One region of the Caballeronia sp. S22 genome, then DNA from elsewhere that is predicted to be linked to it. Evidence: predicted binding sites of a transcription regulator. Region 1 holds the regulator's gene; the other holds the start of a gene.
The links. Region 1 encodes FliA, which starts transcription of late flagellar genes. Its sites were predicted from a motif close to CTAAAGTTTNNNNNNNNNNNGCCGNTA; they were not measured.

Region 1 (16,201 bases):
CGGTCGCGCGTCTCATCGCGCTCTACGTGTCTTACGGTGCGGCCACGCTGCTGATCGTCAGCCGCATGAGCACGCCGTCGGAGAAGCGTCTCACGGTCACGACCATCGCCGATCAAACGCTGCTCGGGCTCGCGCTTGCAGCGGGCGGCGCGATCGCGCTGCCGCTCATCTGGGTGATGTTCTGGTTTCTGATCGGCTCGGGATGCCGTTACGGCAAGCGCACGCTCGCGGTGTCGTGCGCGACGGCGCTTATCGTCGTGATGGCGCTCGGCGTCTGGCAGCCGTGGTGGCGCGCCAATCTTCCCGCCGCGATCGGGCTCGGTTTGAGCGTGCTGGGCGCATCGGTGTATTTGAGCGTACTCGTCGATCGCCTCGGCAATGCGAATCGCGATCTCGCGCGTCAGGCATCGACCGATCCGCTCACGGGCCTGTCCAACCGATACGCGCTCGAACGGATCGTCGATCGTGCGATGACCGCGCGCGAAACCGATGGCGACGATGCCACCGCGCTCCTTCTCATCGATCTCGACGGCTTCAAGGAAGTGAACGATACCTACGGTCACGCCGTCGGCGACATGCTGCTGCAAGCCTTCGCGCAATCGCTCGCGAAGCGCATGCGCAAGTCGGACACCATCGCGCGTCTGGGCGGCGACGAGTTCGTCGTGCTCGCACATCAGGTGCGCGACCGCGCGGCGGTGCTATCGGTGGCCGACAGCATTCACTCGATTCTCGACGCGATGACATCGGTGCAGGAGCGGCCGGTGTCGGTATCGGCGAGCATCGGCGCGTGTCTGCTTTCGAGCGCGACGAGCGCGCAGCAATCCGGCATCACCGCCGTGCTGCGCGCCGCCGATCGTGCGATGTATCGCGCGAAAAGTCTCGGCGAAGGGAAAACGGTCTTCGCCGAAACGCGCGACTTCGAAACGAACTGAATCAGGCCTCGACGCTCGTCCACGCCTGCTCGCGCAGCTTCGTGCGCAGACGTGCGACCGCCTGGCTGTGCAGCTGGCACACGCGCGATTCGCTCACTTCCATCACCGCGCCGATTTCGCGCAGGTTCAGGCCGCGTTCGTAGTAAAGGCTCATGAGCAGCTTCTCGCGCTCGGGCAGCTTGTCGATCGCTTCGATCAGCGCGCCGCGCAGGCTGTCGTCGAGCAGCGCCGAAAGCGGGTCCGAGCGATCGACACAATAACGGTCGAGGAACGGCTCGTCGTCAGCGGAGCGGTCGAAGTCTTCGTAGTAGATCAGCTGGCTGCCGTGCAGATCCTGGAGCATCGACTGATATTCATCGAGCGGCATCTTCATGTGCTCGGCGATCTCCGTCTCGCTCGCGGAGCGGCCGAGGTTCTGCTCGACCTTATGCACCGCCGATTCCACTTCGCGCGACGTCTTGCGCATGCTGCGCGGCAGCCAGTCGTTGGCGCGCAGCTCGTCGAGCATCGCGCCGCGAATGCGCTGGCTCGCGTAGGTTTCGAATTGCGCGCCTTGATCTTCCTTGTAGCGGCTCGCCGCGTCCAGCAGACCGATCATGCCGGCCTGGATGAGATCGTCGAGATCGACGCTCGCCGGCATCTTGGCGACGAGCTGAAGCCCCAGCCGACGAACGAGCGGCGCATATTTCGTCAGGACGTCCGACTGTGAGAGTTTGCCTTGGGCGTTATACATCATGGTCACCTATCTTGATCACATCGACGCCGTGCTGCTCATTGCAAAGTCGTGAAGCGCGGCCACACGATGCGCCGCCTCCCGCCCGCCCTGTTCAGAGTCGCCAACCGGAATTCGCGCGTCTGGCTGGCCGTTCGCCGCGCGCATGTACGGCGCGGGGCGCATCGGCCAGTGGAGGAGCTCCGCCGCGATCGCGCGGTAGTCGCGTGCCGCGGCCGTGGCCGGGAACGCTTCGACTGCGCAGCGTGAGAGTTCCTTTGCCCGAGCGACGCGCGCATCCTCGGACACATACCCTGCCTGCACGAGCGACACGGCCAGATACCGGCTCGCGACGCCCGACAGGTTGTCGAACGCGACCGCCGCGTCAGCCGGGTTCTGCACGTGATTGATGAGCACGCGGAACTGGCCGATCGCATGGGCGTAGTGCAGGCGCTTCATGCACGCATACGCCTCGGTGATCGCCGACGCGGCTACCCGCGTCACGATGAGAAAGTCATGCGCCTGAGCCGCGAGCGTCGACAGCGCGCCGTGACGGTCCAGCTGCGCATCGATCAAAACGATGTCGGCCGGACCATCGAGCAATGCGCGGCACTGCGCGGCGTCGTGGCTGATGCGCTCGTCGCGCGGCGCGGCGATCTGCGAGAAGCCGAACGGCGTGCGCTCGACGACATCGGCGAGCGCGCGGCGGCCGGACATCACCGCGGCGAGCGTGCCTGCATCGGACAAACCCAGCATGCGGCTCACCGATCCCGCGTCCTGATGCTCGTCGATCACGAGCACATCCTTGCCGTGCACGGACAGCGCCGCGCCGAGATTCACCACCGCCGACGTGCACCCGATGCCCGCCGGCCCGCCCGCAACCGCCACCACGCGCGAACCGGCACGCGTGAGCAGCCGTCGCAGACCTTCCGCCTGGTCGAGCACGAACTTATCCAAAGTGCACCCCATGCAGTTCGGTCGTGGCGCGCGCGGACAATGCGGAGAGCAGCGCCGGCACTTCTTCGTCCTGCGGAACGAACGGCGAGCCGTCGCGGGGAATGCAGAATGCGCTCTTGATGAGAAAACGCTTGGTCGCGACGTACAGGTTCTCCGGCACCTTCTGGCCGGTCGACACGTAATGCACCGGCAGCTTGTAGCGGATGACCGTATCGAGCACGCCGCCGAGATTCGTCGCCTCGTCGAGCTTGGTCAGGATGCAGCCCGCGAGCGGCGGCTGATCCGCCGCGCTCTTGTATGCCTGCACGACTTCGTTGAGCGTGTCGCCGTGGCTCGTCGCGTTGAGCAGCAGGATGCGCTGCACCGGATGACCCGCGCCGCACAGCATCGCGATCTGGTCGGAGACCATGCGGTCGCGCTGGCTCATGCCGATCGTGTCGATCAGCACGATATGTTTGTTGCGCAGCTCGGAAAGCGCGAGCTGCAGGTCCGCGGCGTCCTTCACCGCGTGAACCGACACGCCGAGAATCTTGCCGAAGATGCGCAGTTGCTCGTGCGCGCCGATCCGGTAGCTGTCGGTCGTGAGCAGCGCGACCTTGCTTGCGCCGAAGCGCATCACGCAGCGCGCCGCGAGCTTCGCGGTGGTCGTCGTCTTGCCGACGCCCGTCGGGCCCATCAGCGCGAACACGCCGCCGCGTTCCATCAGCGCATCTTCGCTATCCATCACCGGGATGTTCGATTCGAGCACTTCCTGCACCCATTCGAGCGCGCCTTCCACGCTTTCCATCTCCGGCATGTTGTCCACCATCATGCGGACGAGTTGCGCGGAGAAACCGGCGGCGAAGAGACGCTTGGTCAGCGCGCCGCCCGTCGGGTTGCGGCGCTGGCGCTCGCCCCAGAGCAGACCGGAGAAGTGCTCTTCCATCATCGAGCGCATCGACGAAAGCTCGTTCATCACCGTTTCGTTGACGACCTGCTCCATGCGTGCGCGGATCGCTTCCGTCACGACCGCCGCCGCGTTCGCCGGCAGACCTTCGAAGGCGCCTTCCTGCGCAGCCGGCGCGGTGCTCGCCGCCGGTGCTTCGGCGTGCGGCGCGCTCGCGTTGATCTTCTGCGCGGCGCGGCGTGCGGCGACCTGCGCGGCTTCGCGTGCCCAGTCGGGCGTTTCGACCTTCGATTGAACGCGCGCCTGAGCGATGGCCTCCGCGCGGTTCGCTTGCGCATGCGCTTGCTGGCGAATCGCGTACTTGCCTGCTTCCGGCGTTCTGTCGGCGCGCGTCTCTTGCGCGGCGACAGGAACCGGCACGCCCATACCGCGAGCGATCGCGGCGGACGCCGTCAGCGGTCGGTTCGACGGCATCGTCGCCTGCTGCGCGATGCGCTTCGCATGCTCGATCAGCCACGGGTTCGAGTCGGCCATCGTGCGCGGCGCTTCTTCGTCGGAAGCGGCTTCGTGTTCGTGCGCGAAATCGTCTTCATCGTCGGCGTCGGTGTTTGCGCCGAAGACCGACGAAAACACGTCCCCGCTCGCGTAGGGATTCGCGGCGGATTGCTTCGCCGGCAGCGCGGCGGCCGCAGCGGCCAGCGCGGCGCGCGACGAGCCCCCCGAGCGCACGGCCTGTTCCTTCGCGGCCGGCGAGATCGACGCGATATCGCTGTCCGCGACACCGACGATCTCCACGGAACCATCATCCAGCGTGCGATTGGACAGCACCACGGCATCGGGGCCGAGCGCTTCACGAACCTGGCGCAATGCGTCGCGGCTGTTCGCGCCGATGAATTTACGAATGTTCAAACTTGCCCCCGATGAGGTGAAACTGCGATCTTTGCGAGGCGGACCCGCTTGGCTCGTTGCCGTGTCCGCTTTTCAGTGAAGCCATTATTGCGAACTCCACCCTTTCTCCATCGCTGGATAAGGGGCGAGAAAAAGGGGTATTTCGGCTGATGGAAATGCCGCGGGCAGCGCGAACAGGTCGCGCGCGCCGGGAAAAAATTCCGCTTTGCTTCTGGCCGCGTGCTCGCCCGACGGCGTAAGCTTTAGGGCAATTCGCTCACGGTCCGGCCCGCATCCGCGACGATCCGGACACTCACAGGAGAGTTCTTCGCATGGCGTCCGCTGTCCCCTCCGCGCAATCCGCTTCTCCCGACAATCAAACTACCGGCGCGCGTCTTCTCGTCGATGCGCTCGTGCATCACGGCGTCGAGCGCGTGTTCTGCGTGCCCGGCGAGAGCTTTCTCGCCGTGCTCGATTCCCTGCACGACGAAACCTCGCAGATTCAGACGATCGTCTGCCGCCACGAGGCGGGCGCGGCAAACATGGCCGAAGCGGTCGGCAAGCTGACGGGCAAACCGGGCGTCGCGATCGTCACGCGTGGGCCGGGCGCGACGCACGCGTCGATCGGCGTGCACACCGCGTTTCAGGATTCGACGCCGATGATCCTGCTCATCGGCCAATGCGCGCGGGATCACATGGACCGCGAGGCGTTTCAGGAAATCGACTATCGGCGCATGTTCGGGCAGATGGCGAAATGGGTCGCGCAGATCGACGATCCGCGCCGCGTGCCGGAGTACATGAGCCACGCGTTTCACACGGCGACCTCGGGCCGTCCGGGTCCGGTCGTGCTCGCGCTGCCCGAAGACATGCTGACCGAAGCGGTCGCCGCAGCGCCGCCCGCGCCGCGTTATCAGCGCGTGGCGGCATCGCCGTCGACGGCGCAGATCGACCGGTTGCGCGAACTGCTCGCCAACGCGAAGAAGCCGTTCGTGATCGCGGGCGGCAGCGGCTGGACGCTCGAGGCGACGCAGGACTTCGCGCGCTTCGTCGAGCAATGGCGGTTGCCGGTGGGCTGCGCATTCCGCTATCAGGACACGCTGTCGAACGAGCATCCGAACTATGCGGGCGATGTCGGCCTCGGCATCAATCCGGCGCTCGCGGCGCGCGTGCGCGATGCCGACGTGCTCTTCGTGCTCGGCCCGCGCATGGGCGAATCGACGACGGGCGGCTACACGCTGCTCGACATCCCGAAGACGAAGCAGACGCTCATCCACGTGCATCAGGGCGCGGAGGAACTCGGGCGCGTGTACAGCGCCGACCTGCCGATCGTCTCGGGCATGCCGGAAATCGCGTCGATGCTCGCGGCGCTGACGCCGCCCGCGAATATCGCGTGGAATGGCGAAGCCGAGGCCGCGCACGCCGCGTATCTCGAATGGCGCACGCCGCGTCCGATGCTCGGCGATGTCCAGCTCGGCGAAATCATGCGCCAGCTCGCGGAAACGATTCCCGCTGATTCGATCCTCACGAACGGCGCGGGCAATTACGCGACCTGGCTGCATCGGCACTATTCGTATCGGCATTTCCGGTCGCAGTGCGCGCCGACGAGCGGGGCGATGGGTTACGGCGTGCCCGCCGCGATCGCCGCGAAGTCGCTTTATCCGGACCGCACGGTGATCGCGTTCGCGGGCGACGGCTGCTTCATGATGTCGAGTCAGGAACTCGCCACGGCGATGCAATATGAATTGCCGGTGATCTTCATCGTCGTGAACAACGCGCAGTACGGAACGATCCGTATGCACCAGGAGCGGCATTACCCGAACCGCGTGCATGGAACGGGGCTGACGAATCCGGATTTCGTCGCGTTTGCGCACGCGTTCGGCGCGCACGGCGAACTCGTCGAAACGACGGATCAGTTCATGCCTGCATTCGAACGCGCCCGGAAATCGGGCCTGCCCGCGTTGATCGAGATTCGCATTCCGCAGGATCAGAGCACGCCGGGCGCGACACTCGAACAAATTCGCCGGCAAGGACAGCGCTAAGAGACAAACTTTCAATCTTCTTGCAGACCGCTCCCGGTGGCAGTAGAGTAGCCAGTTCGAAAACACAGGGAGTTAGCGATGCTTAAGATTCTGGCGTTGTCATTGGCGTTGGGCTTTTCGGGCGCGGCTTTCGCGAAGGCAGACTGCACCGCGCATCCGAAGAGCGAATGGATGAAGGAATCGGATGCCAAGGCTCAACTCGAGTCGCAAGGCTACAAGATTCGCAAGTTCAAGGTCGATGGCAACTGCTATGAGATCTATGGCCACGACAAGAACGGCAAGAAAGTCGAGATCTATTACGACACGAAGACGCTGGCTGTCGTGAAGTCGGAAGTCGAGTAAGCGTGACGGACTTTGCCCGCGTGAAAGTCTGGGACGCGTGGGTGCGGCTCACGCACTGGGCCGTGGCGGGCATCGTCTTGTGGAATCTGTTCGGGCCGACGGATTCCACGCATCGTTTGCTTGGATATGTCGCGGCGGCGCTCGTTGTCGCGCGTGTCGTGTGGGGTTTCATCGGATCGCGTCACGCGCGATTTTCAGCGTGGTGGCCGACGCGTTCGCATCTCTCCGACTATCTGAAATCGCTTGCGAACGGCAAGCCGATGCATCACGTTTCGCACAATCCGCTCGGCGGATTGATGGCGCTGTTTCTCTGGTTTCTGATTCTCGCGCTCGCGGTGTCAGGCTGGATCATGAGACTCGATGCGTTCTGGGGTGAGGAGTGGCCGCAAGAGGTTCATACGTGGCTGTCGATTGCGGTCGAGGTTTGCGTATGCGTGCATGTCGCGGCGGCGGTGCTGATGAGCGTGTGGACGCGGGAGAATCTTATTCGCGCGATGGTGACGGGTTGGAAGCGACCCAAGAGTTCGTCCGATTGATCTGCTCTCTGGCAACCTTAATTCAGCATCCTGCACTACCGAAGACATCTGCTCGCTTCCGATAATCGGATCCGCACTCTCGATACAGGGAGTCGATTCGATAATCGACAAAAGGAGCGACTGCACGATGTCACATGCAGCGAGGCAACTGACCAAGATTGGCGTTTTCTACGACGGAAATTATTTCGATCGCGTCAGCAAGTACTACAACCATCGGCATGATAAAAGGGCCTGGATTTCGATTCCCGGGCTTCACGATTACATCTGCTACAAGGTTGCGGACGAAGAAAAGGTCGATCCGCGCAACTGTCAAGTAATCGACGCGCACTATTTCCGTGGCCGCTTCTCTGCGCAGAAAAGCAAAGAGAAGGGCAACGACGCGCTTCTGAACGACCGGGTCGTCGATGAGATTCTGATGCGCGCGAACGTCACCGCGCACTACCTGCCGATGAACTTCGCCGGCAAGGAAAAGGGCATCGACGTCTGGCTCGCACTGGAGGCCTTTGAACTGTCGATCCACAAGCAATTCGATGTCGTCGTGCTGATCGCCAGCGACAGCGACTTCATACCGCTCGTACGTAAACTCAAGACGCTTGGCATCCGCGTGATGGCGATCAGCTGGTCGATTACCCGTGACGCGGTGGATGGCGACGCCAACGTGGAGCGGCCCAGCCAGATGCTACATAAGGAAGTGACTTATTCGGTCACGATGTCGGAGGTTATCGACAGGATGGACCAATCCAAAGGACCGGAACGTGACGCGCTGAGCACCTTATTCAAACGACAACGCGACCGGCAGCCGGCCGCCGGGGCGGTGGAGTCGGACTGGAAAGTCGGCGTGATCGGCACGCTGAAAGAGCATTGGGGTTTTATCAAACCGGAGACGGGTTCGAAGGATGTGTATTTCCGCTATTCCGTACTGGCGGATCTCGATCCCGACGATCTGGAAGCGGGCATGGAAGTGAGTTATCTCGAAGCTGCGGAGAACTCCAAAGGCCCGATGGCCGACAAAGTGAGAACGAGCTAGGGCATTCGCAAGAGTCAACGCAAAACGGCCCGGCCGCAAACGCGGACCGGGCCGTTCGATACAACGCAGAAAACGAAACCTTACTTCCCGCCCACGCTCTGCAACGTCGTCCACTTCCCGCCGACGACCTTGTACAGCGTGATGCCGCCGTTCTTCAGATCGCCCTTCGAGTCATACGACAGGTGCTTCGCCGTCACGCCCTGCATGTCGGTTTTCGCGAGGAACGGCAGGTACTTCGCCGGGTCCGTCGAGTTGGCCGCCTTCATCGCGTTGAACATCGCCATCGCGCCATCGTAGGCGTACGGCGAGTAGGTTTGCACGTCTTCGTTGAAGCGCTTCTTGTACTTCGCTTCGTAGTCCGCGCCGCCCGGCATTTCGTTCATCGGCAGGCCGGCGAGCGATGCCACCGTGCCTTCAGCCGCGTCGCCCGCGATCTTGACGAAGGTATCGGTCTTCACCATTTCGCCCGCCATCAGCGGCGCGCGGAAGCCGAGCGTCTTCATCTGCTTGACCATCGGGCCGGCTTGCGAATCCGCACCGCCGTAGTACACGAGGTCCGGGTTCATCGACTTGATCTTGGTCAGAATCGCCTTGAAGTCGACAGCCTTGTCGTTCGTGAATTCACGGTCGACGATCGTGCCGCCCGCCGCCTTCGCCGCCTTCTCGAACTGGTCGGCGAGACCCTGGCCGTACGCCGTGCGGTCATCGACGATCGCGATCTTCTTGACCTTCAGGTTCTTCACCGCGAACTCGCCCGCGACCGAGCCTTGCTGCGTGTCGGAGGTCATCATGCGGAAGGCCGTCTTGAAGCCTTGCGTCGTGTATTCGGGCGCCGTCGCCATCGCGATTTCGGGGATGCCCGCGTTCGCGTAGATGCGCGATGCCGGGATCGTCGTGCCCGAATTGAAGTGGCCGAGCATGCCCTTGATGCCGTCATCGACGAGGCGCTGCGCGACGGTCGTGCCCGTGCGCGGGTCGGCCTGGTCGTCGGCCGAGTTCAGCACGATGCGAACCGGCTTGCCGCCGATCGTCGGCTTCGTGGCGTTGAAATCTTCGACGGCGAGCGTGATGCCGTTCTGCATGTCCTTGCCGTAGTGCGCCTGCGCACCGGTCAGCGGTCCGGCGTAACCGACCTTCACGTCCTCGGCTTGCTGTGCGAATGCGGTCCCCGCGAGCGACAGGCCGGCGAGCGTCATGGCTGCTGCCAGCTTGGTCATCGTTTGCTTCATAGCTTCTCCTGGTTCCAGTGTGGATGGCAGCTTGTGCCGGGATCGCCGTGCCTGCTGCCGCTTGTTTGAATTCGTTTGAATCGAGCGCTCGAGGGGTGTCTCAACCGATCGTCATCAAATTCGCATTGCCGCCCGCCGCCGCCGTGTTCACGCTCACCGAGCGTTCCGTCAGCAGACGTTCGAGCGCGTAGTCTTCGCCATCGTGGCCAGCGTCGGCGAACGCTCCCGCAGCCACGCCCTGCACCGATACGATCGGTCCCGCGCGCTTCGCGACTTCCTTCACGAGCGACAGCAGTTCATCGCTGTCGCCTTCGAACAGAACGGCGTCGAAGTCCTCCGCCGCTCGGCGCACCTGGACATATGGCTTGAGCGATGCCGGCAGCGACGCCGCCAGTTGCTCGCCCGCCGATCCGCTGAACAACGCGCGGTTGCCCGTCGCGAGCGCGGCGGCCAGTTGCGCGCGCGCGCCGCTCGATGTCGCCGCCACGCACAGCACCGTGCCGCGCGCGCCGAGCGTGTACGTGTTGCGCTCGCCCGTCGGGCCGTTCAGAACTGCCGTCGCGCCTGCCATCACATGCTGCAGATAGCCATCGCAGCGCGCGGCCGTCTGCGGATCGCGTTCGCCGATCGCCCAGTCGCGCAACGCGGTGAGCGCTGCCGTGGGCGTGTCCTTCGACGCGGTCTGATCGACGACGAGCGTGCTCGCGAGCGACTTCGGCAAACCGGTCGGGCGCTTCGCCAGGAGACGCTGCAAGTACAGCGCGCCGCCCGCCTTCGGACCCGTGCCCGACAAACCTTCGCCGCCGAACGGCTGCACGCCGACCACCGCGCCGATCACGTTACGGTTCACGTAGATGTTGCCCACATGCGCCCGCGCGATCACATGCGCGATGGTTTCGTCGATACGCGTATGGATGCCGAGCGTAAGGCCATAACCCGTCGAGCGAATTTGGTCGAGGAGTTTATCAAGGTTCGATCGGCGATAACGCACCACATGCAGCACCGGGCCGAACACTTCGCGCTTGAGCTCGTCGATGCTGTCGAGTTCGATGAGCGTCGGCGGCACGAACGTGCCTTGCGCGCACGCGTCCGGCAGCGGCAGTTGCGTGACGTTGCGGCCCTTGTCGCGCATCCCGGCGATATGCGCGTCGATGCCGCGCTTCGCGTCCGCATCGATCACCGGGCCGACATCCGCCGACAGACGATCCGGATTGCCCACCGCAAGCTGCTTCATCGCGCCGGTCAGCATTTCGAGCGTGCGATCGGCGACGTCGTCCTGCAGGCACAGCACGCGCAGCGCCGAGCAGCGCTGGCCGGCCGAGTCGAACGACGACTGCAGCACGTCCGCGACCACCTGCTCCGCGAGCGCCGACGAATCGACGATCATCGCGTTCTGGCCGCCGGTTTCCGCGATCAGCGGAATCGGACGGCCGTCCGGGTCGAGGCGCTCGGACAGCGTCTTGTTGATGAGGCGGGCGACTTCCGTCGAGCCGGTGAACATGACGGCGCGCGTGCGCGGATCGGCGACCAAAGCCGCGCCGACCGTTTCGCCGTTGCCCGGCAGCAATTGCACCGCGCCCGCGGGCACGCCCGATTCGCGCAGAATGCGCACGGCTTGCGCGGCGATCAGCGGCGTTTGTTCGGCGGGCTTCGCGAGCACCGGATTGCCCGCCGCGAGCGCAGCGGCGACCTGACCCATGAAGATCGCGAGCGGGAAGTTCCACGGGCTGATGCACACGACCGGCCCGAGCGGACGATGTGTATCGTTCGAAAACTCGGCGCGTATCTGCGACGCGTAGTAACGCAGAAAATCGATGGCCTCGCGGATCTCCGCGATCGCGTTCGGCAAGGACTTGCCCGCTTCGCGCACGACGAGGCCCATCAGCGTGTGCATCTGCGCTTCGAGCAGATCGGCGGCGCGCGCGAGGCAATCGGCGCGGTCTTCGACAGGCGTCGCCTGCCAGATCGGCGCGGCGGCCACGGCGTTGGCGATCGCCGCGCTCACCTGTTCCGGCGACGCTTCCACGACCGTGCCGACGATATCGCGCAGATCCGACGGATTGCGCACGTCGCGCGCCGGCATGCCGTTCTCGATGATCGTGCCGCCTTCCAGCATTGGTTCGGCGCGCCACGGATGATGCGCGCTCGCCAGCAACGCCGACGACAGCGACGCCAGCCGATGCTCGTTCGACAGATCGAGGCCCATCGAGTTGAAGCGCTCGCTGCCGTACAACTGACGCGGCAGCGGAATCTTCGCGTGCGGCGCGCCGAGCGGCGTGATCTCCTGCGCCTCGTCGATCGGATCGCGCACGAGCTCCTTCACCGGAATGGATTCATCGGCGATGCGGTTCACGAACGACGTGTTCGCGCCGTTCTCCAGCAGGCGGCGCACGAGATACGCGAGCAGCGTTTCATGCGTGCCGACCGGCGCATACACGCGGCACGGACGGTTCAGCTTGTCGCGGCCGGTCACTTCTTCGTAGAGCGGCTCGCCCATGCCGTGCAGGCACTGGAATTCGTACTGGCCGGGATAGTAGTTCTGTCCCGCGAGGTGATAGATCGCCGACAGCGTGAACGCGTTGTGCGTCGCGAATTGCGGATAGACGGCATCCGGCGCGCCGAGCAGCTTCTTCGCGCACGCGAGATACGAGATGTCCGTGTAGATCTTGCGCGTGTAGACCGGATAGCCTTCGAGGCCATCGACTTGCGCGCGCTTGATTTCCGTATCCCAGTACGCGCCCTTCACGAGGCGAATCATCAAGCGATGGCGGCTGCGGCGCGCGAGATCGATCAGATAGTCGATCACGAACGGGCAGCGCTTCTGATAACCCTGCACCACGAAACCAATGCCGTTCCAGCCCGCCAGTTCCGGATCGAAGCACAGCGCTTCGAGCAGATCGAGCGAGATTTCGAGGCGATCGGCTTCCTCGGCGTCGATGTTCAAGCCGATGTCATAGCGCCGCGCCAGTTGCGCGAGCGAGCGCACGCGCGGCAGCAACTCGGTCATCGTGCGTTCCTGCTGCGAGCGCGAGTAACGCGGATGCAGCGCGGAGAGCTTGATCGAAATGCCCGGGCCTTCGTAGATGCCGCGCCCGCCCGCCGCCTTGCCGATCGCGTGGATCGCCTGCTCGTAGGACGCGTAGTAGCGCTGCGCGTCTTCTTCCGTCGTCGCGGCTTCGCCGAGCATGTCGTAGGAATAGCGGAAACCGCGCGCCTCGTACTTGCGGCTGTTCGCGAGCGCTTCGGATATGGTCTCGCCGGTGACGAACTGCTCGCCCATCAGGCGCATCGCCATATCGACGCCCTTGCGGATCAGCGGTTCGCCGCCGCGGCCGATCAGACGCGTGAGCGCGGAGGACAGGCCCGCTTCGCTGTTCGTCGTCACGAGCTTGCCGGTGATCATCAGGCCCCACGTCGCGGCGTTCACGAACAGCGACGGCGCCTGGCCCATGTGCGATTTCCAGTCGCCCTTGCTGATCTTGTCGCGGATCAGCGCGTCGCGCGTGGCGCGGTCGGGAATGCGCAGGAGCGCTTCGGCGAGGCACATCAGCGCGACGCCTTCCTGGCTCGACAGCGAGAACTCGTGGATCAACCCTTCGACGCCGCCGCCCGAGCTTTTCGCGCGGAGCGCTTCGACGAGCTTCGTCGCGAGCTTTTCCGTTTCGGCGGCGACGGTTGCGGGCAGGCGCGCCTGGCCGATGAGGAACGGCACGCACTCCGGCTCGGGCCGGCGATACGCGGCCGTGATCGCCGCGCGCAGCACGGATTGCGGCTGCACGTTCTGCGCGAAATCGAGGAAGGGATGCGGCGCGCCGTCTTCGTCGCCATCGACGGGCGTGGCATCGGCCAATTCGGACGAACCGTTCGCGCCCGACAGTTCGGGCGGGAGCTGACCGTGCTCGATACGCTCCAGATAAGCGAAGATCGCCTGCTTGATCAGCCAGTGTGGAGTGCGTTCGAGGCGCGTCGCGGCATCTTTGAGCCGGGAACGCAGCAGATCGTCGACTTTGACGCCTAGGGTTGTGCTCGCCATATTTCCTTCGTTTGCCGGTCGTGCCCAACCCGGCCCATGACTAAAAAGTTGGCGAATCGTACTCCGCTGATTTAAAAGGTGCAACCGAGATTTTCGCTAGGGTTGCACCACAATGAAACCCTTATGGAACAAGGCTTTGAGCAGCGCGCCGCCGGCTGTCGCTTGGCGCCTGTCGCCTAGTAGTTTCCCTAGTCGGGAATTTTCGGGACGCGCCCTACGTAAATCCTTTAACGCCGCCGATATAAACGCAATGCGCCGCCCACGGCGCTGCTTTCGCCGTCAGCGCACGGCGACTTCGGGGAGAGCAACGAGCATGAGCACTTGGATGGTGGTAACCGGCGTTTGGGCGATGATCGCGGTCTGCGTCGTGCTGTTCGTTCGGGGCGCGTCGCCGCACGTTCGCCGATCCGATGACGCTTCCGACCGGGGCGGACGGGCCGCGCGCGACGTAATCTGACTCGCTTTTTTATCGACTCAAACGTCCAGCGGATCGACTTCGACGTTCCATCGCAATACGCCCTTGAGCGAGCGCAGCGCCGGTTGCCACGCGCGCAACGACGCCTGCAACGCCGCCCGCGACGCACTTTCGAGCAGCAGTTGCGCCCGATGGACATTGAACACTTTGACGATGGTGAGCGGCACCGCATCGTAGACGGTCACGCGATCCGCGCCGGGTAAAGGTGCGAACGCCGCCGCCGCATCCTCCAGAAACTTGAGCGCGGCTTCGAGCGTGCGGCCTTCGGCGCGCAACATCGCCTGATAGACGAACGGCGGCAGGCGCGCGTCGCGCCGCTCGGCCAGCGTCGAGTTGGCGAAACCCACATAGTCTTGCCGCGACAGCGCCTGATACAGCGCGTGACGCGGATAGCGCGTCTGAATCATCACTTCGCCGGGCAAGCCCGCCCGTCCCGCGCGGCCGCTCACTTGCGTCAGTTGAGCAAAGAGCCGTTCGCTCGCGCGAAAGTCGTGCGAGAAGAGCGCGGTGTCGGCATTGAGCACGCCGACGAGCGTCACGCGCCGGAAGTCGTGGCCCTTCGCGATCATCTGCGTACCGACGAGAATATCGACCTCGCCCGCGTGCACATCGGAGAAGAGCGCTTGCGCACTACCCTTGCGGCGCGTGCTGTCGGCGTCGATGCGCAGCACGCGCGCGCCCGGCACCACGCTCGCGAGCGTCTCCTCGACGCGCTGCGTGCCGCGGCCCATCGGCGCGATATCGATGTTGCCGCAGTCCGGGCACGACTTCGGAATGCGCGATTCCCAGCCGCAGTGATGGCAGCGCAGCGCCCGCTCGGGCTTATGCAGCACGGCGTAGGCGCTGCAGCGCGGGCAGCCCGCGACCCATCCGCAGGCGTCGCACGACAGAATTGGCGCATAGCCACGTCGATTCAGAAACACGAGACTTTGCTCGCCCCGCTCGACACGCGTTTTCAGCGCGGCGATGAGCGGACCCGCGAGCCCTTCGACCGATGCGCGGCCGCGCCGTCTCTCCTCTTCCAGATCGATGAGCTTCACGGTCGGCAACGCCGCTTCGGCGACGGCCCGGCGCGTAAGCGTCAATCGCGTGTAGCGGCCCTGCTCCGCTTGCCACCAGGTTTCGAGCGACGGCGTCGCCGAGCCGAGCACGACGGGAATATCGAGCTGTTTCGCGCGATAGATCGCCAGATCGCGCGCCGAGTAGCGCAGACCTTCCTGCTGCTTGTAGGCAGGATCGTGCTCTTCATCAACGACGATGATCGCCAGTTGCGGCATCGACGCGAGAATCGCGAGACGCGTGCCGAGCACGATGCGCGCGCTGCCCGTGTGCGCCGCCAGCCAGTTGCGCGCGCGCTCGCCTTCGGCGAGACCGCTGTGCATCGTGACGATGGAACCGTCAGCGAGCGCCGAAAAACGCGCACGGAACGCGGCTTCGAACTGCGGCGTCAGGTTGATTTCGGGAACGAGAACGAGCGCTTGCGCGTCCGGCCGGGCCGCGAGCAAAACGGCGAGCGCATGCAGATAGACCTCGGTCTTGCCGCTGCCCGTCACGCCGTGCAGCAGGAACGGCGCGAAGCCTTGCGCGCCGGAAATCGCATCGACGGCATCGCGTTGTTCGTCCGTCAGAATCGGCAGCGGCGCGGCGCCGGTTGGGAGCACTTGCGCATTCGTATCGGGCTCGACAGTTTGTGTCGTCGCCGTCTCGATCCAGCCGCGCGCGAGCCAGTCGTCGAAAGTCACGCTTGCTTTGGGATGCAGCGCGCGGGCATCGGAAAGAGCGAGGAACGGTTGCTCCGCGAGCGCTTCGGCCAGACGGCGCAGGGCGCTGGCGCGCGCGGGCAACGCGTCGGGAAGTTGTGCGCGTCCCTCCGGCAAAAGTCGATAGCGCGGCTCCACGGCGAAAAGTCGATTCCAGCGCGAGGCGTCGCGCAACGCTTGAGGCAGCGCAGGCAGCGCGACTTCGCCGAGTCCACGCTGGTAGTAATCGGCAGCAAAAGCCGCAAGCGCGACCCAGGCGTCGGACAGCGGCGCGCAGCCATCGCAGATTGCGCTAACAGCGCGCAGTTTTTCGGCGGGCACGTCGCTTGAATGGGCGATTTCGCAGATCAGCCCGACGACCTCGCGTCGCCCGAACGGCACCTTT
Region 2 (16,201 bases), 290 kb from region 1:
GGGTTGCACTGCCGGTACTGCTGGCGCTGCTTCGGCGGATTGCGCCGCCGCGTCGCCACGGCCGATCGCGATCTGCTTTTCATCGATCACGAAACAGCACACGGCGACGATATCGTCGGCCGGGACGTCCGAGTCGAGCCAAACCACATACTCGGCGTCCGTCTTCTTTTCTCCGACGATGCTTCCCAGATTCCCCAGCTCCTCGATCAGAGTCGCCAGGTCCTTCTCGCCCACCCCCCGTAGCGTAATTTTCAGGTGGGGTCCTGCATCCGCCGCCAGCGCGCCGGTGTGTCCCGGCGTCACATCGGCAGCGGTTCCCGCATGTGTCGATACATCGGTGAGTTCGAATGCGCCGTCCCAGTTGCCGTCGTCCTCGATCACGTCCGCCGCCTGTGCGATCACGTGCGCGGGCGGCGCGTTCGGGCCTTCATAGGCGGGCGCGACGTTCAGCTTCGCCGCGTTCTTCTCCGTGCCCGGCAGCGACGGCGGCTCGATCTGGCCCGGCTGGCCGCCTTCGGCATGCTCGTTCTTCAGGCGCTCCAGCTTCGCGCAGATCGCGGCGGCCGCGGCTGCATCCGGCTCCGTGCTCGCGCGGTAGGCGGCGAGCTGATCCGAGAGCACGTCCTTGGTCGCGAGAAACGTGTCGATCATGTCGCGGCGCAGGACGAGCTCGTTGTTGCGCGCCCGGTCGAGCAGCGATTCGAGGATGTGCGTCGTCTCGGTGAGCGCGGTGAAGCCGAACGTGGCCGCGCCGCCCTTGATCGAGTGTGCCGCGCGGAAGATCGCCGCGAGGTCTTCCGGGTCCGGATTCGCGATGTCCAGAACGAGCAGCAGTTGCTCCATCTGCGCGAGCAGTTCATCCGCTTCGTCGAAGAAGGTTTGATAGAACTGGGTAATGTCGAGTGTCATGCTTGAGTCACCGTCGGCGCGTGGGTGCGCGGGTTGTCTTTTGCTTTCGCTTCAGTGCTGCGTGTCTTCCGAGAGCGCGGCGACCAGTTCGGTCAGCAGGTCCGGATCGAGCGGCTTTTCGATCCAGCCCGTCGCGCCCGCCGAGCGCGCCGCGTCCTTGAAGGGCTCGCCGCCTTCGGTCGTGAGGACCAGGATCGGCGTCGCCCGGTAGGCGTGGTTCGCGCGCAGCGCCACGATCAGATCGAGTCCGCTTCTGCCCGGCATGTGCTGGTCGGTCAGAACCAGGTCGAAGCGCTCCGCGAGCGCCCACTCCAGCCCTTCGTCGCCGTCGGACGCGACGGTCACTTCGTAACCCGCCGTCGCCAGCGTCGCCGAGAGGATTTGCCGCATCGCGGCCGAATCGTCGATTGCCAGAATGTTTTTGATCATGTTTGTCTCTTGCCGTGATGACGGTCGAAACGTGCCGAGTCTTGAGCCTGTTTTTCGAGCAATTTGCTCATTGCGCCGCGGGCCGGGCCGCGATGCCAGGGATGAGCTGGCCGAGCGCAGTCGCCGGCGCGCCTTGCGCGTCCGTGCCGTTGTCGAGCGTCGCGCCCGGCGAGCCGTCGTCGCGCAGCATCGACATTTCCGTCTTGCGATTGAGCACGATGACGCTGATGCGCCGGTTCTCCGGATCGAGCGGATCCTTCTTGTTCAGGTTCTGCGTGGACGCGAGCCCGAGCACGCGCATCACTTTCGCTTCGTCCATGCCGCCCGCGACCAGCTCGCGCCGCGACGCGTTCGCGCGGTCCGCCGACAGCTCCCAGTTGCTGTAACCCTTCTCGCCGCCCGCGTACTTCACGGCGTCGGTGTGTCCCTGCACGACGATGCGGTTCGGCACGTCGTTGAGCGTCTTGCCGATCTCGCGCAGGATGTCGCGCATGTAGGGCTGCACGGCGTTGCTGGAGAGCGCGAACATCGGGCGCTTCTGCGTATCGACGATCTCGATGCGCAAGCCCTGTTGCGTCGACTCGATGCGGATCTGCTGCTTGAACTGGCGCAGCGTCGGATTGGCCTCGATCGCGGCCATGAGCTTCACCTGCAGATCATGCAGGCGCACCTGCTCGCGCCGTTCGAGCTCGCCTTGCGCGGCCTTGAGCAATTCTTCGTCGTTGTTGGCCGAGGCGCGCTGCGCGAGCTGCGTGCTGCCGTCGGACCTGCGCGCCGCGCCCGCTTCGTTGCTGGAAATATCGCGGCCGCCGCCGATGAGAATGCTGTTGTCCATGCCGACGGACTTGCCGCCGACCATCGCGGCCTTGAGCGGCATGTTGAAGTACTCGGCGATGCCGCGCCGCTGCACCGGCGAGGTCGACGAAAGCAGCCACATCAGCAGGAAGAACGCCATCATCGCGGTCATGAAGTCCGCGTAGGCGAGCTTCCACGCGCCGCCGTGATGCCCCTTCTTGCCGGCGACGATGCGCTTGATGAAGATGGGCCGTTCGCTGTCGTTGCTCATCGCTGTGCTCCGGTCACTTCGACTTGACCCGGCGCACGTGTTCTTCCAGTTCGGAGAACGACGGACGTTCCGTCGAGAACAGCACCTTGCGGCCGAACTCCACCGCGATCGCGGGCGCGTAGCCGTTCAGGCTCGCGAGAATGGTCACCTTGATGCACTGGAACATCTTGGTCTGCTCCGCGACGCGCTGTTCCGCGACATTCGCGAGCGGCCCGATGAAACCGTAGGAAAGGAGAATGCCGAGGAAGGTGCCGACGAGCGCCTGCGCGATCATCTCGCCGAGAATCGCGGGCGGCTGATCGGCGGAGGCCATCGTGTGCACGACGCCCATCACGGCCGCGACGATGCCGAACGCGGGCATCGCGTCGCCGACCTTGGTCAGCGCATGCGCGGGCGCCTCGCCCTCGACGTGATGCGTCTCGATCTCCTCGTCCATGAGGCTTTCGATTTCGAACGCGTTCATGTTGCCGCTGACCATGAGGCGCAGATAATCCGTCAGAAATTCGACGATATGGTGATCGTCGAGAATCTTGGGGTACTGGCTGAAGACCGGGCTCTTCGCCGGATCTTCGATATCCGCCTCCAGCGCGAGCGTGCCTTCCTTGCGCGCCTTCGCGAGCAGCACGTAGAGCAGGCCCATCAGCTCCATGTACATGCTCTTGTCGTACTTCGCGCCCTTGAAGAGCGTCGGCAGAACCTGAATGGTCGCCTTGATGGTCTTGACGTTGTTGCCGAGGATGAACGCGCCGACGCCCGCGCCCGCGATCATCAGAATCTCGACCGGCTGCATGAGCGCGCCAAGGTGCCCGCCTTCGAGCGCGTAACCGCCGAAAACGGACAGCAATGTCACGAGCGATCCAACGAAAATCAGCACAGTCGAGTCCTCACGTTTTGATGCGGTAAGACCGCCGTTAAGTGGTTTACGGCACTCGACTGAAAAACTTTGGGGGCAAATCCGCGTGGACGGCAAACGGTAAACCCCGTGTGGCAGCGGGCCGTGCCGGAAGTGCGGCGTCAGGCCGCGATGCCTGGAGCGCGCTCCGTCGCGCCGGACGATGCGATCGCCTTGCGCGTCTTGCCCGCGCGCGACGGCGGCTGGCACAGGCCGCAGACATAGCCCGCGCGCAGTTCGTACGCGTGGGCGACGAAGCGTCCGCCGCAGCGCGTGCAGGCGTTGGTCTGCAGCATGCCGGATTCGAAGTAGCGCACGAGTGTCCAGGCACGCGTGAGCGAGAGGACGGGCTCGTCGCCGTGCATCTCGAGATGTTCGAGGTACAGGCGGTAGCTCTTGACGATCGTCTGAATGGTCGACTTCACGCCGCCGTGCGTATCGACGAATCGATAAATCGCGTGAAACAGCGACGAATGAATGTTCGGCTGCCAGGTCATGAACCAGTCGGTCGAGAACGGCAGCATGCCCTTCGGCGGCGACGCGCCCTTCAGCTCCTTGTAGAGCTTGATGAGACGGTCACGCGAGAGGCTCGTTTCCGCTTCGAGCAACTGCAGCCGCGCGCCCAGTTCGATCAGTTCGATCGCCAGGGTGATTTCGCGGACTTCCGCGACCACGCTTTTTGTCGCCATCGGGTTGTCGCGTGGCTCAGCCGATCTGCTCGACGGGACCGTCGGCCAGCAGGATCGCCGCGTGGGCGTGCGCGAGCGCCGCGCTCTTGTCCTTGTCGGCGAGCGACGAGAGGAGCGTGTGGTCGTCGAAACGAAAGCGGCACAGCAAATGGCTCGACGACGCCACTTTCACCGCCTGCGCGAGCGTCAGCGAAGTCAGCACCTGCGCGACCTGCGCGGAAAGCCCGAGGCGGTACATCGCCGAAACGCGGTCTTCCTGAAGGAGCCGCTGTGCGAGGAGCAAGTACGACAGATTCACCTCGCGGATTTCCGCGAGCGTACTCGTATTGCTGATCGTCATTTTTTTCCCCGAATCGATACTTGGCTGGTCAGGCCCGGCGGGTGAACGTTTGCTCGAATTCGCAAAGGACAGGCGAATGCGGCCCCGCGCGCGTTGTCTGGTCTCGATTCGATTGTCGCCGATGCCCGCGGCCGCGCCTGTAGGACAAACCTTCCGACGCAACGACGGAGTTTCGCGAAGATTCGTGTAGGAATATTTCTTACACGCCCACGCCCTTCGCTTGCCGATCGGCAGACTAAGTTATCGGCAATTATTCGTCTGACTTAATGCCGGTGTTTCGGCTTTTCGCTGTGGGCCGCGCCAGACGACCAATCGCTGCAATGTTCGGCGCGCAGGACCGCAAATTGCTTATAAGAACCCCGCGGCGTGTTCCACGCTTCAAATCCGTCTACATCATCTTTTTTGGTGCAAATTCTGACTTCGTAACAGCACATGTTTCGCGCTGTAACAACGATAAGCGATTGAAAAATGAAATGAAATGCCGCTCTCGATCCTGATAATGGGCAGTAAGGGATAACCCGGTCGCGATGTTTTTCATCTCCGGGCCGATCTCGGGCGGCGTCTACACCACACGCGGCCCGCCCGAATGGCATGTGTTGAGCGCTCGACCGGAGCGTGACTGCAATGCCTCACCTACATGGAGAGTCACGTTATGCGAATCGCACAAATTGCACCGTTGCACGAAGCAGTTCCTCCGAAGTTTTACGGCGGCACTGAACGCGTCGTGTCTTATCTGACCGATGCGCTCGTCGAGCTCGGCCACGATGTAACCTTGTTCGCAAGCGGCGATTCGCAAACCAAGGCGACGCTCGACGCGGTGTGGCCGCGTGCGTTGCGTCTCGACCCGACCGTGCGCGATGCGCTCGCGCCGCACATGCTGCTGCTCGAAACCGTCCGCCAGCGCGCGCACGAGTTCGACGTGCTGCACTTCCACCTCGACTACATGCCGTTTCCGTTGTTCACGCAGATGGATACGCCCTTCGTGACGACGCTGCACGGCCGTCTCGATTTGCCGGAACTGCAGCCGATCTTCAACACGTTCACGAAGGCGAACGTCATTTCGATCTCGGACAATCAGCGTAGCCCGCTACCGCAGGCGAACTGGCTGAACACCGTTTATCACGGTCTGCCGAACGAACTGCTGACGCCGCAGCCGCACAAGAAGCCGGAATATCTCGCGTTCCTGGGCCGCATTTGCCCGGAAAAGCGCGCCGATCTCGCCATCAAGATCGCGGCTCAAAGCGGTCTGCCGCTGAAGATCGCCGCCAAGGTGGACAAGGTCGACCAGGAATACTTCAAGTCGACGATCGAGCCGCTGCTGTCGCAGGCGCATGTCGAGTTCATCGGCGAGATCAACGAGGCGCAAAAGCCGGAATTCCTGTCGGGCGCGAAGGCACTGCTTTTTCCGATCGACTGGAACGAGCCCTTCGGCCTGGTGATGATCGAAGCGATGGCCTGCGGCACGCCGGTGATCGCGTTCAATCGCGGTTCGGTGCCGGAAGTGATCGATCACGGCGTGACGGGCTTCATCTGCGAGGACGTGCAGGGCGCGGTCGGCGCGCTGCAACGACTCGATGAACTCTCGCGTACGGAAATTCGCGCGCAGTTCGAACGCCGCTTCAGCGCGCACACGATGGCGCAGAACTACGTCGAGAGCTACACCGCGATGCTCCAGGCCGCGAAGCGCCCGGTGCTGCGTCAGGTTGCGGTGGGTTAATCGTCATACCGCTCGCCTGATTTCAAGTCGCATCGAATACCGCCCGCTTGCCGGGCGGTATTTTTTTGCGCGCGCCGTTCGGGCGCTCCGCACTTTTTTGCCCACCCTATAAGGAACAATCCGAAGTTTCGTTTCGATGCCCGTGAATTGAGAGCCGATCCACCATTTTTGACAGTTCGCCGAAGACTCCGCGCTTAAACTCCGCTCCGCGAGCGCATCACGCGTTCTTGTTTTAAATCAATGGCTTTTCAATTTTTCACTAAGGCAGGATCATGCATTTGTCGAAGCGTCTCGGCGCTGAAGTTTTCGGTACTTTCTGGCTCGTGCTGGGCGGCTGCGGAAGCGCCGTGCTCGCCGCGGCCTTTCCTCAACTCGGCATCGGCTTCGCTGGCGTTGCGCTGGCGTTCGGTCTCACGGTGCTGACGATGGCCTATGCCATCGGACACGTTTCCGGTTGCCACCTGAATCCGGCTGTGAGCATCGGTCTCGCGACGGCTGGCCGCTTCCCGGTGCGCGATCTCGTGCCGTACATCGTCGCGCAGGTTATCGGCGCGACGCTCGGCGCATGGGTCATCTACCTGATCGCGACGGGCAACCCGAGCTTCGACTTCACGTCGAGCGGGTTCGCTGCGAACGGCTTCGGCGAGCACTCGCCGGGTCATTTCTCGATGGTGGCGGCGCTGGTCTGCGAAGTCGCGATGACGTTCTTCTTCCTGTTCGTGATCCTGGGCGCCACCGACGACCGTGCGCCGAAAGGCTTCGCGCCGCTCGCGATCGGCCTGTGCCTGACGCTCATCCACCTGATCTCGATTCCGGTCACCAATACGTCGGTGAATCCGGCGCGCTCGTCGAGCCAGGCGTTCTTCGTCGGCGGCTGGGCGCTCGATCAACTGTGGATGTTCTGGATCGCGCCGATCGTCGGTGCGATTCTCGCGGGCCTGCTGTATCCGGCTCTGACGCGCCAGAAGTAATCGTCGGCGGCAAATAAAAGACGGGCGCTACATGCGCCCGTTTTTGTTTTCACGCTACGCCGCGCATTCGAATGATTAAAAGCGCGCGACAAATGTAATGCCGAATTACGCAGCATGCTTATGAATTGTTGCGAACCCAGTTTCCTGCATACAGAGCAAGACGCGAAAAGGCCGTCCGACAAGGCTTCCAGCGATGTCACACGCCCAGCTTCCCTTTCCGAAGTCCTTACGTCGCCCTTGCACACCGTAACAAGTCCTCGAAGCATGTAAGACGGCGGACGCTTACATTGAACTCATGCGACACACGTCGCCTTAAAGGAGAAAGACAATGAAGCGCATCGTCACCCAAATGCTCGTCGCGACCGGCCTTGCAATCGGTGCTGTCGGAGCGGCTCAGGCTCACAGCGATCTGCACATCGGCGTATCGCTCGGCGCGCCGGCTTATGTGGCGCCGGCTCCGGTGTACGTGCGTCCTGCGGCGCCTGTGTATCGCGCGCCGTACTATCGCCATGAAGAACCGCGCTGGCACGGTGGCTACGGCCACGATTACGGCCGCTATAACCGCGCGGGCTGGAACCACGGCGGCTACGGCAACAACTGGGGCCATCGCGGATAAGCGAAAACGGGCTGCCGGCAAATCCGGCGGCCCATCGCGATCGACGCTCAGTCGGGCGTCTGTCCCGGCGACGCCAGTTCGTCGCGAATGCCGAACAGCTTGCGCAACTGATGCGCAACGCCCGCTTCGAAGTTGTTCCCGACGCGCGGCACGTCTGGCAGACGCTTGATGAGGTCCGGATTGGCGTTGTTCATCATGAACGGATGCCCGGCGGTTTCGAGCAGATCGATATCGTTCATGTTGTCGCCGAACGCGACGCACTGCGCGGTATCGACATCGAGCCGCTCCAGCACGAAACGCAGCGCCCGCCCTTTTGATACGTCGGACGTCATCACTTCCAGGCAATCCGGCAGCGAATACGTGACGTAGAGCGAATCGCCGAATTCACGTTCGAGGTTCGCGGCGGTTTCCTTCAGATCCGCCGGCTCACCGATATACAGCACTTTCGCGATGTTCACGCCGTCATGCTCGCGCAAATCCATCACCTCGTACTTGAAGCCCGAATCCTGGTGGAAAACCAGCAGTTCGGGCGCGTGGCGGTCGATGAGCCAGGCGTCGTCGGCGAACAGATTGACGATCACGCGGCCGTGCGCGCCCGCGAGTTCCGGCTGCACGAGACGGCGTACGGCGGCGGGATCGAGGTCGCGCGAATAGATGCGCTCGTCGCCGGGCGCATGCACGCGCGCGCCGTTTGACGTGATCAGATATGCGTCGACGCCGAGCAGATCGCGAATGCCGGCGACGTCACGGTAATGCCGGCCCGTCGCAATGATGATGGGCACGCCGCGCGCCGCTAGCGTGCGCACGGTTTCGGCGGTGAAGGGGTCCAGCTGGTGGTCGCTGTTCAGAAGCGTACCGTCGAGATCAGTAGCGATGACCGAGTACATGACTGCCTTTGTGGTGCCGCAAAGCTCGTTATTTTATCGCGCCGGGCTGCCGGCAGCCCCGAATGCGGACGCCGCGCGCCGCGCCAGTTCGAGTGCGCCCGCTGCCGAATCCGCACGCGGCGCCCGCACCCGTTCCCGCAACACGTCCGGCACGAACGGCTCGTAAGGCTCGGCAAGTCCGCCGCACAGCGCGACGGGCAGCGCGCCCGCCGCATCGAGCGCCGCGACCAGACGCTCGATTTCGAGCGCCGCGCGCTTGAGCAGCCGCGCCGCGACCGGATGATCGTGGAACTCGAACACGGTCGGCGCAAGCGTCGCGTAACCGGTCTGGTTCGCGGCGCAAAGCCACACGACGAGGCTGTCGCGATCCGTCGCACCGGTGCGCGCGAGCAGCGCACGCGACCATGCGTCTTCGGTCGCGCGGCCGTCGAGCACGCGTTGAAGATGAACGACCGCGCGCAGGCCGAGCCATGCGCCGCTGGCTTCGTCGCCGCTCGGGAAGCCGTAACCGCCCGCGATGCGGCAAACGCCTGCCTCGTCCAGCGACGCCGCGATGCTGCCCGTGCCGAGCGCGACGATCACGCCGGATTCGCCGCCATGCGCGCCGAGCACGGTCGTGTAGGCGTCGCTTTCCACGCGCAACGCGCGCACGTCCGGCGCGCAGGCGTGGAAGGCCGCGAGCCAGTCCGCGTTGTTCACGCCCGCCAGTCCGCAGCCGAGCACGCAGTTGCGCCAGTCGAAGGGCAGCGCGGCTGCGTCGAACGCTTGCCGGCACGCATCGCCGATGGACTGCCACGCACGTTCGACGCCGAGCCCGAGTCCCGACGGTCCGCCATTCGCGCGTGCGAGCTCGGTGCCGTGCGCGTCCGCGAGGACGACGCGGGTGCCGCTTCCGCCGCCGTCGATGCCGAGCAGGAAGCCGTTGAATTCCGATGTCGAGGATGTAGTCATGGGCGCAAGCTTACCGGTGGCCACGGCGCGCGCCAATTGGCCGAATGGCAGAGGTGGCGCGTCGCGGACGTTCGGCTATGCTGACGCGATCCAAAAAACGACGAGGACTCGCAATGGCAGACACCGATCACACCCGCTGCGCCTGGGCCACGACCGACGCGATGATCCAGTACCACGACGACGAATGGGGCGTGCCTTCGCGCGACGACCAGCATCTGTTCGAAATGCTGATTCTGGAAGGCGCGCAAGCCGGCCTCTCCTGGTCGACGATCCTCAACAAGCGCGAGGGTTATCGGACGCTTTTCGCGGGCTTCGACATCGACAAGGTGGCGCGCTTCACCGAGAAGGACATCGAGCGGATCGTGCTGGACGCGCGCGTCGTACGTAACCGGGCGAAGATCGAATCGGCGGTGCTCAATGCGCGTGCCGTGCAGCAGATCCAGCAGGAACACGGCTCGTTCGCGGACTTCGTCTGGTCTTTCGTCGATGGCAAGACCATCGACACGCCGCGCGATGCCGCGAACCCCACGCCGGCATCCACGCCCGAATCCGACGCCTTGAGCAAGGCGCTCAAGAAGTACGGCTGCAAGTTCATCGGCACGACCATTTGCTACGCCTTCATGCAGGCCACCGGTTTGGTCAACGATCACGCCGTCGGTTGCATATCGCGAGAAAAACCTAAGACAAAAAGGAAGACGGCCGCCAAATCCACACGCTGAAGATATTCGTATGCGGGAAATTTTTGCTTTTTGGCAACACGTCTGAGTACAAAATACGTCTCTTGGCGTAAACACCTATAGAAGCCGATTTTTTTGCAGTGAAGCACGCGCAATGCCCCGAATTGCAAGGCTTTTTGCCGGGTTTTCCGCACTGCACGAACGTACGAGCCGTGTAAAAATGGCGTCCTCGCGTGCGCTGGCGCACCTTTTTACCGGACCGAACCGTTATAACTGACGGTGTACGGATCGTTCACTGAGTGTAGAAATCCGACGCGAGCCAGTCCGGGAAACCGCCGTGCTCGATGCAGTGTCCGAGCGGCGAAGCGTTCATTCAGGTTGCCACATTCGCAACGACGCCGCCGCTCCGGTAAGCAGGTGCAGCTTCTCGAAAACTCAAACGCACGGCCGCTGCGCAGGGGCGCAGGGGAGATGATCATGAAAAGCTTGAACTTCCTGACCCATCAGGAGATTTTCAACGGCGCGGTACAGCATCTTTTTGTGCAAGGGCAAGCGGCTTTGCTGCCGCAGGGCGGCGGCGCGTATCGCGGATACTGCGGCGGCTGTCCTGTCGGCAGCTTCATCAAGCCGCGCGACTACATCACCGCGATGGAAGGCGTGCCCATTCGCTATATCGCGAAGCCGCCCGAGCAGGTGCCGGCGTACATGGATGTCGGCGTCGCGGCGCTCAGGCGCGCGCTGCTCCGTGCGCGCATCAACGTGTTCGATCCCAATACCGTCGAATTGCTCTCCTGTCTGCAGAACGTGCACGACGTCTTCGGCAAGTGGGAGTGGCGCGAGCGTCTGACGTCGATCGCGCGTCAGTTCGGGCTGTCCGCCGAACTTCTCAAAACGGCTGCGTGATATTGCAGGTGCTGTGATGTTGAGCCCCATTACGATGTTGAGCCCGAAGGAGATTTACGAGCGCGTCAGCGAGCACTTGCTGACGCAGCGCGCGGTGTCCGAAGACGACAACGGTTCGTGCCGGCTCCGCAGTCCGGAAGGCCGCAAGTGCGCGATCGGATCGCTGGTGCGCGACGAGCTGTACGAGCCCGAGCTGGAAGGCGTCGGCATTTCGTACTATCGGCATGCGCGGGACGGACGGCTGTTGCGCGCGCTCTACGCATCGAACGTGAATGCCTACGATCCGAACATCATCGATCTGCTGATCGAGCTTGAGGAAGTACACGATTACGCCGATATCGACGAGTGGCCGGAGCTGCTCGCGGCGCTCGGAAAGCGTCACGCGTTCGTGTGACACGCGCAATATCGTAGTTCGAAGCACAAACAAAACGGCGGTGCGCCCATTTGGGTCGCACCGCCGTTTTGCCATGCGGACGAGAATCCGAAAATTCTCGCCGGCCAGAGACGCTTAGTGCATCTTCTTCGGCAGCATCTGGCTGCGCAGGCGCTTGCGCAGACGCGCGACAGCGGCGGCCTTCTTGCGCTTGCGCTCGGTGGTCGGCTTTTCGTACGACTGGCGCTCGCGCAGTTCGGCGATGAGGCCATTGCGCTCGATGGTGCGGCGGAAACGCCGAATCGCGACATCGAACGGCTCGTTTTCTTTGAGGACGATAGTGGTCATGTAAATCCTGAGTTTGCTAAACGTATTTTCAAGCGCGCGACGATAGAGCTGCCGCGCCCCGGCACTCCGATCGTCCGCCGGACATGAAATAGCGCGGCGGACACGAGCAAAGCGGCCACGGAGGCCGGAAAAGAGATCGTTGGGATTCAGCCGCCAAAGCGGCATGCGCTTTCGAAGGAACCACACGAACGCGCGTTTCGGAGCCGTTCGCCGCTGCTTGTTGACGTTGTCATTCTCAGCGGCGAAGGCAGGAAATCGGGCACATTTCTCGATTCGGGCGCGATGTTACCAGAACACCGCACCACTGCCAACTCCCCCCGATCCATCCAACCCATTGATGCAACAGATTTATTTCTGCCACGCGCTGGCTTCGTCGAGGAGCTGGATGTCGTCGGCGGCGAGTTGCAGACGCGTCGCGGCGGCGAGGCTTTCGAGTTGCCCGACCGACGTGGCGCTGGCGATCGGCGCCGTCACGCTCGGACGCGCGATCATCCATGCGAGCGCGACGGTCGCGGGCGTCGTGTCGTTGCGCTTCGCGACTTCGTCGAGCGCATCGAGAATCCTGAAACCGCGCGCGTTCAGATATTTTTCGACGCGCGAGCCGCGCGCCTTGTGCCGCGTGTCTTCCTTCGACCGGTACTTGCCCGACAGGAAACCGCTCGCGAGCCCGTAGTACGGCACGACCGCGATCTTGTGCTGTTCCGCCACCGGCTCCAGACCGGTTTCGTAGCCTTCGCGATCGTAGAGGTTGTATTCGGGCTGAAGGATCTGATACGCCGGCAGTCCCGACTCCTTCGCGACTGCAAGCGCCGTATCGAGCCGCTCGCCCGTGTAGTTCGACGCGCCGATCACCCTCACCTTCCCCGCCTTGATGAGCTTCTGATACGCGTCGAGCGTCTGATCGAGCGGCGTGTTCTCGTCGTCGTAATGCGAGAAGTAGACGTCGATGTAATCGGTCTTGAGACGCCGCAGCGAATCGTCGACGGCCGCCGCGATGTTCGCCGCCATCAGCCCGGCGCGCGTGCCGAGCTTGCCGACTTTTGTCGCGAGCACGACCCGATGCCGCTTGCCGCTTTCCTTGAACCACTTGCCGATGATCGTCTCCGATTCGCCGCCCTGATGCCCCTCGACCCAGGCGGAATAGACGTCCGCGGTGTCGATGAAATTCAGGCCGTGGTCGACGAACGCGTCGAGGATCGAGAACGACGTGCGCTCGTCGGCAGTCCAGCCGAATACGTTGCCGCCGAAGACGAGCGGCGCGATCTTCAGGTCCGATGTGCCGATGCTGCGTGTCTGCATGTGTGCTCCGAATGCGCGAAAAGAACGGACCGAAAAGCATACGCGCGAAACCGGCGCCTTGCTGGGCGAGCGTTCGCAGGCTTACGACTGCATTCATTACACAAATCGTTTGCGAAGGGCTTAAGTTTTTTTCGTGGGGCCCGATAACCACAAGTAGGCGGCCGGCTATCACCGAGCGCAGGACCGCCAGGCAACACTCGGTGCCAAAGCCAAAGCCAGACAAAGTCTCCCAGGAGAGCAAAAATGATCGGTATCAATAGCAATATCAATTCGCTGGTTGCCCAGCAGAACCTCAACGGCACGCAAAGCGCGCTGTCGTCGGCCATCACCCGCCTGTCGTCGGGCAAGCGCATCAACAGCGGCGCGGATGACGCAGCCGGCCTCGCGATCGCCACCCGCATGACGGCGCAGATCAACGGCCTGAACCAGGGCGTGTCGAACGCCAACGACGGCGTGTCGCTCGTTCAAACCGCAAACAGCGGTCTGTCGCAAATCGCCGACAACCTGCAGCGTATTCGTCAGCTGGCTGTTCAGGCTTCGAGCGGCTCGCTCTCGACGTCCGACCAAGCTGCACTGCAACAGGAAGTGACGCAGCGTATCAGCGAAATCAACCGTGTTTCGTCGCAAACGACGTTCAACGGCAAGAGCCTTCTCGATGGCTCGGCAGGCAGCCTGTCGTTCCAGGTTGGCGCGAACGTCGGCCAGAGCATTTCGGTTGACCTGTCGAGCGCGAACGTGTCGGCTACGGCACTCGGCACGCCGTCCAAGGGCACCACGCTGGGTACGATCGACGGCCTGTCGCTGGGCACCAACGGTGCGTACACCACCGGCGGCACGATCACTTCGGTGACCGTGAAGGCCGACGGCAGCGGCGGCTTCACCTACGAGGACAACGCCGGCAATGCATTCACGGGCTCGAACTTGTTCAGCTCCACGTCGGGCGGCAACTTCACGCTCAACGGCGCAGCATTCAGCGGCGGGGCTCCGACCTCGGGTACGCAGGTCACGGAAGTGGCGTCCCTGAAGACGGCCGCATCGGTTCCGAACATCAACAGCATCGACGTTTCGGCAAGCGGTGGCGCAGCATCCGCGATCTACTCGGTCGACAACGCTCTCGCGACGATCAACACGCTCCAGGCAAGCCTGGGCGCCACGCAGAACCGCTTCTCGTCGGTCGCGTCGGCTCAGTCGGCTCAGGCGACCAACCTGTCGTCGGCTCAGTCGCAGATCATGGACGCGAACTTCGCGCAAGAAACCGCGAACCTGAGCAAGGCGCAAGTGCTCGAGCAAGCCGGTATCTCGGTTCTGGCGCAAGCCAACTCGATGCCGCAGCAAGTGCTGAAGCTCCTCGGCTAAGCAACATCGCAGATGCAGTAAGCGGCGCGCGAATTACTTGAAACGCGCGCCGTTCATGACGAAACATCGCAACACAGAAGCAACGAAGCAGCAAGTCAGCGCACCGGGAGCTCGTCTCCCGGTTCGCGTTTGCGGAAAACCCAGCGTTTTTCGCCCACATTCAGACAAACGCCACACGCAACGAACGGAGTACACATGACCACCGTAGCCACGACCTCCACATCGGGCACCACTGTCGATCCGAACAGCGCCGTACAACAGGCTGCGCAGTCGATCATCAGCGGTTCGACGAATTCGACGATGGACGTGAACTCGCTCGTTTCGGCGCTCGTCAATGCGAAGGTCGCCGGACAGACCGCCGCGCTCACCAACAAGCAGACAGCCGACAACACGCAGCTCACCGCGGTCGGTTCGCTCAAGTCTGTGCTCTCGCTGCTGCAAAGCTCGCTCTCGAAGCTGGCCGACGGCACGTCCATGTCGTCGTTCACCGCGACTTCGGACGGCAAGGGTCTCACGGCATCCACCACCACCGGCGCGGTAGCAGGGAGCTATGCGGTCAACGTGACGAACATCGCGTCGGCGCAGTCGCTGACGTCCGGCGTCTTCTCGACGACGGACAATCTCGGCTCCGGCACGATGACCATCAAGGTCGGCAACAAGCAAAGCACGATCACGCTCGACAGCAGCAACAACACGCTCTCGGGCATCGCTAACGCGATCAATTCGGCGTCCGACAATCCGGGCGTCACGGCAACCATCGTCAACGGCACGGACGGCGCGCACCTCGTGCTGCGCTCCTCGTCGACGGGACTCGCCAACGCCATCAACATCGGCGTCACGCCGGACGCCAGCTCCACCAATTCGCCGATCAACAAGCTCGCGGTCACCTCGTCGACCACGACGACCGATCCCGCCCCGAACGATCCGAACAGCACGATCACCGTGCCCGAGCACACGACCATCGACGGCACGAATGGCTGGAAGCAGACGACCTCGGGCGTGGACGCGCATCTGACGGTCGCGGGCACGGCGATCACGAGCGCGTCGAATTCGATCAAGGGCGCGATCACCGGCCTCAACATGTCGCTCACGTCGGACTCGGTTGGCACCACGCAGAATCTGACGATCGGTCAGGACATCAGCGGTCAGAAGACGACGATCGACGCATTCGTTACGGCGTACAACAACTTCATCACGACGGCGGCGTCGCTCACGTCGTACGACTCGACGGCCAGCTCGCAAGGCGCGCTGCTCGGCGACTCGATGATGAACGCGATCAAGAACACGATTTCGAGCACGATCAGCAAGGGCATCGGCAGTGGGACCAATCAGGTGAACCTCGCGTCCATCGGCATCACGTTGCAGCCGGACGGCACGCTGAAAACCGATGAAGACGCGCTGACCGACGCCCTCACCAATAGCACCAGCACGGTAGCCCAGCTGTTCAATTCGAGCAACGGCGTCGCGGCGCAACTGAACACGAGCCTGACGAGTTATCTCGCGACGGGCGGCCTCATCGACACCCGCACGACGGCCCTGAACGCCGATCTGAAGAGCATCTCGGATCAGCAGACGCAGCTCACCTCGTACACGCAGCAGTTGACCACTCAATACAACACGCAGTTCACGGCGCTCAACACGCTGATGTCGCAGATGCAGACTCAGTCGAGCTACCTGACGCAGCTGTTCGGCGGCACCAACAGCGCGGGCGCAATGGCCACGAACGCGAAGTAAGCGCGAATACCGGAGTCGAACATGAACCAGTACGAATTGATCCA

Region 2: a site for FliA is predicted at 3,325-3,351, ahead of motA (flagellar motor stator protein MotA). Genes of this name have one in related genera too.

Annotation. Positions count from the first base shown of each region.
Region 1 is NZ_OZ180035.1:199,184-215,384, reverse strand. It holds gene ACEN42_RS00975 (diguanylate cyclase) at 1-932, shown strand, start outside; gene ACEN42_RS00970 (RNA polymerase sigma factor FliA) at 934-1,668, opposite strand; gene ACEN42_RS00965 (MinD/ParA family protein) at 1,684-2,601, opposite strand; gene flhF (flagellar biosynthesis protein FlhF) at 2,594-4,396, opposite strand; gene ACEN42_RS00955 (thiamine pyrophosphate-binding protein) at 4,708-6,414, shown strand; gene ACEN42_RS00950 (PepSY domain-containing protein) at 6,493-6,756, shown strand; gene ACEN42_RS00945 (cytochrome b/b6 domain-containing protein) at 6,759-7,292, shown strand; gene ACEN42_RS00940 (NYN domain-containing protein) at 7,420-8,319, shown strand; gene ACEN42_RS00935 (branched-chain amino acid ABC transporter substrate-binding protein) at 8,400-9,548, opposite strand; gene putA (trifunctional transcriptional regulator/proline dehydrogenase/L-glutamate gamma-semialdehyde dehydrogenase) at 9,649-13,581, opposite strand; gene ACEN42_RS00925 (primosomal protein N') at 14,056-16,201, opposite strand, start outside.
Region 2 is NZ_OZ180035.1:3,146,244-3,162,444, forward strand. It holds gene cheA (chemotaxis protein CheA) at 1-909, opposite strand, end outside; gene ACEN42_RS14770 (response regulator) at 961-1,338, opposite strand; gene motB (flagellar motor protein MotB) at 1,406-2,404, opposite strand; gene motA (flagellar motor stator protein MotA) at 2,418-3,278, opposite strand; gene flhC (flagellar transcriptional regulator FlhC) at 3,419-3,985, opposite strand; gene flhD (flagellar transcriptional regulator FlhD) at 4,002-4,319, opposite strand; gene ACEN42_RS14795 (glycosyltransferase family 4 protein) at 4,978-6,042, shown strand; gene aqpZ (aquaporin Z) at 6,315-7,013, shown strand; gene ACEN42_RS14805 (hypothetical protein) at 7,342-7,629, shown strand; gene ACEN42_RS14810 (Cof-type HAD-IIB family hydrolase) at 7,677-8,516, opposite strand; gene ACEN42_RS14815 (BadF/BadG/BcrA/BcrD ATPase family protein) at 8,550-9,467, opposite strand; gene ACEN42_RS14820 (DNA-3-methyladenine glycosylase I) at 9,581-10,186, shown strand; gene ACEN42_RS14825 (hypothetical protein) at 10,622-11,047, shown strand; gene ACEN42_RS14830 (hypothetical protein) at 11,064-11,441, shown strand; gene rpsU (30S ribosomal protein S21) at 11,556-11,768, opposite strand; gene ACEN42_RS14840 (aldo/keto reductase) at 12,117-13,067, opposite strand; gene ACEN42_RS14845 (flagellin) at 13,311-14,423, shown strand; gene fliD (flagellar filament capping protein FliD) at 14,619-16,157, shown strand; gene ACEN42_RS14855 (flagellar protein FliT) at 16,179-16,201, shown strand, end outside.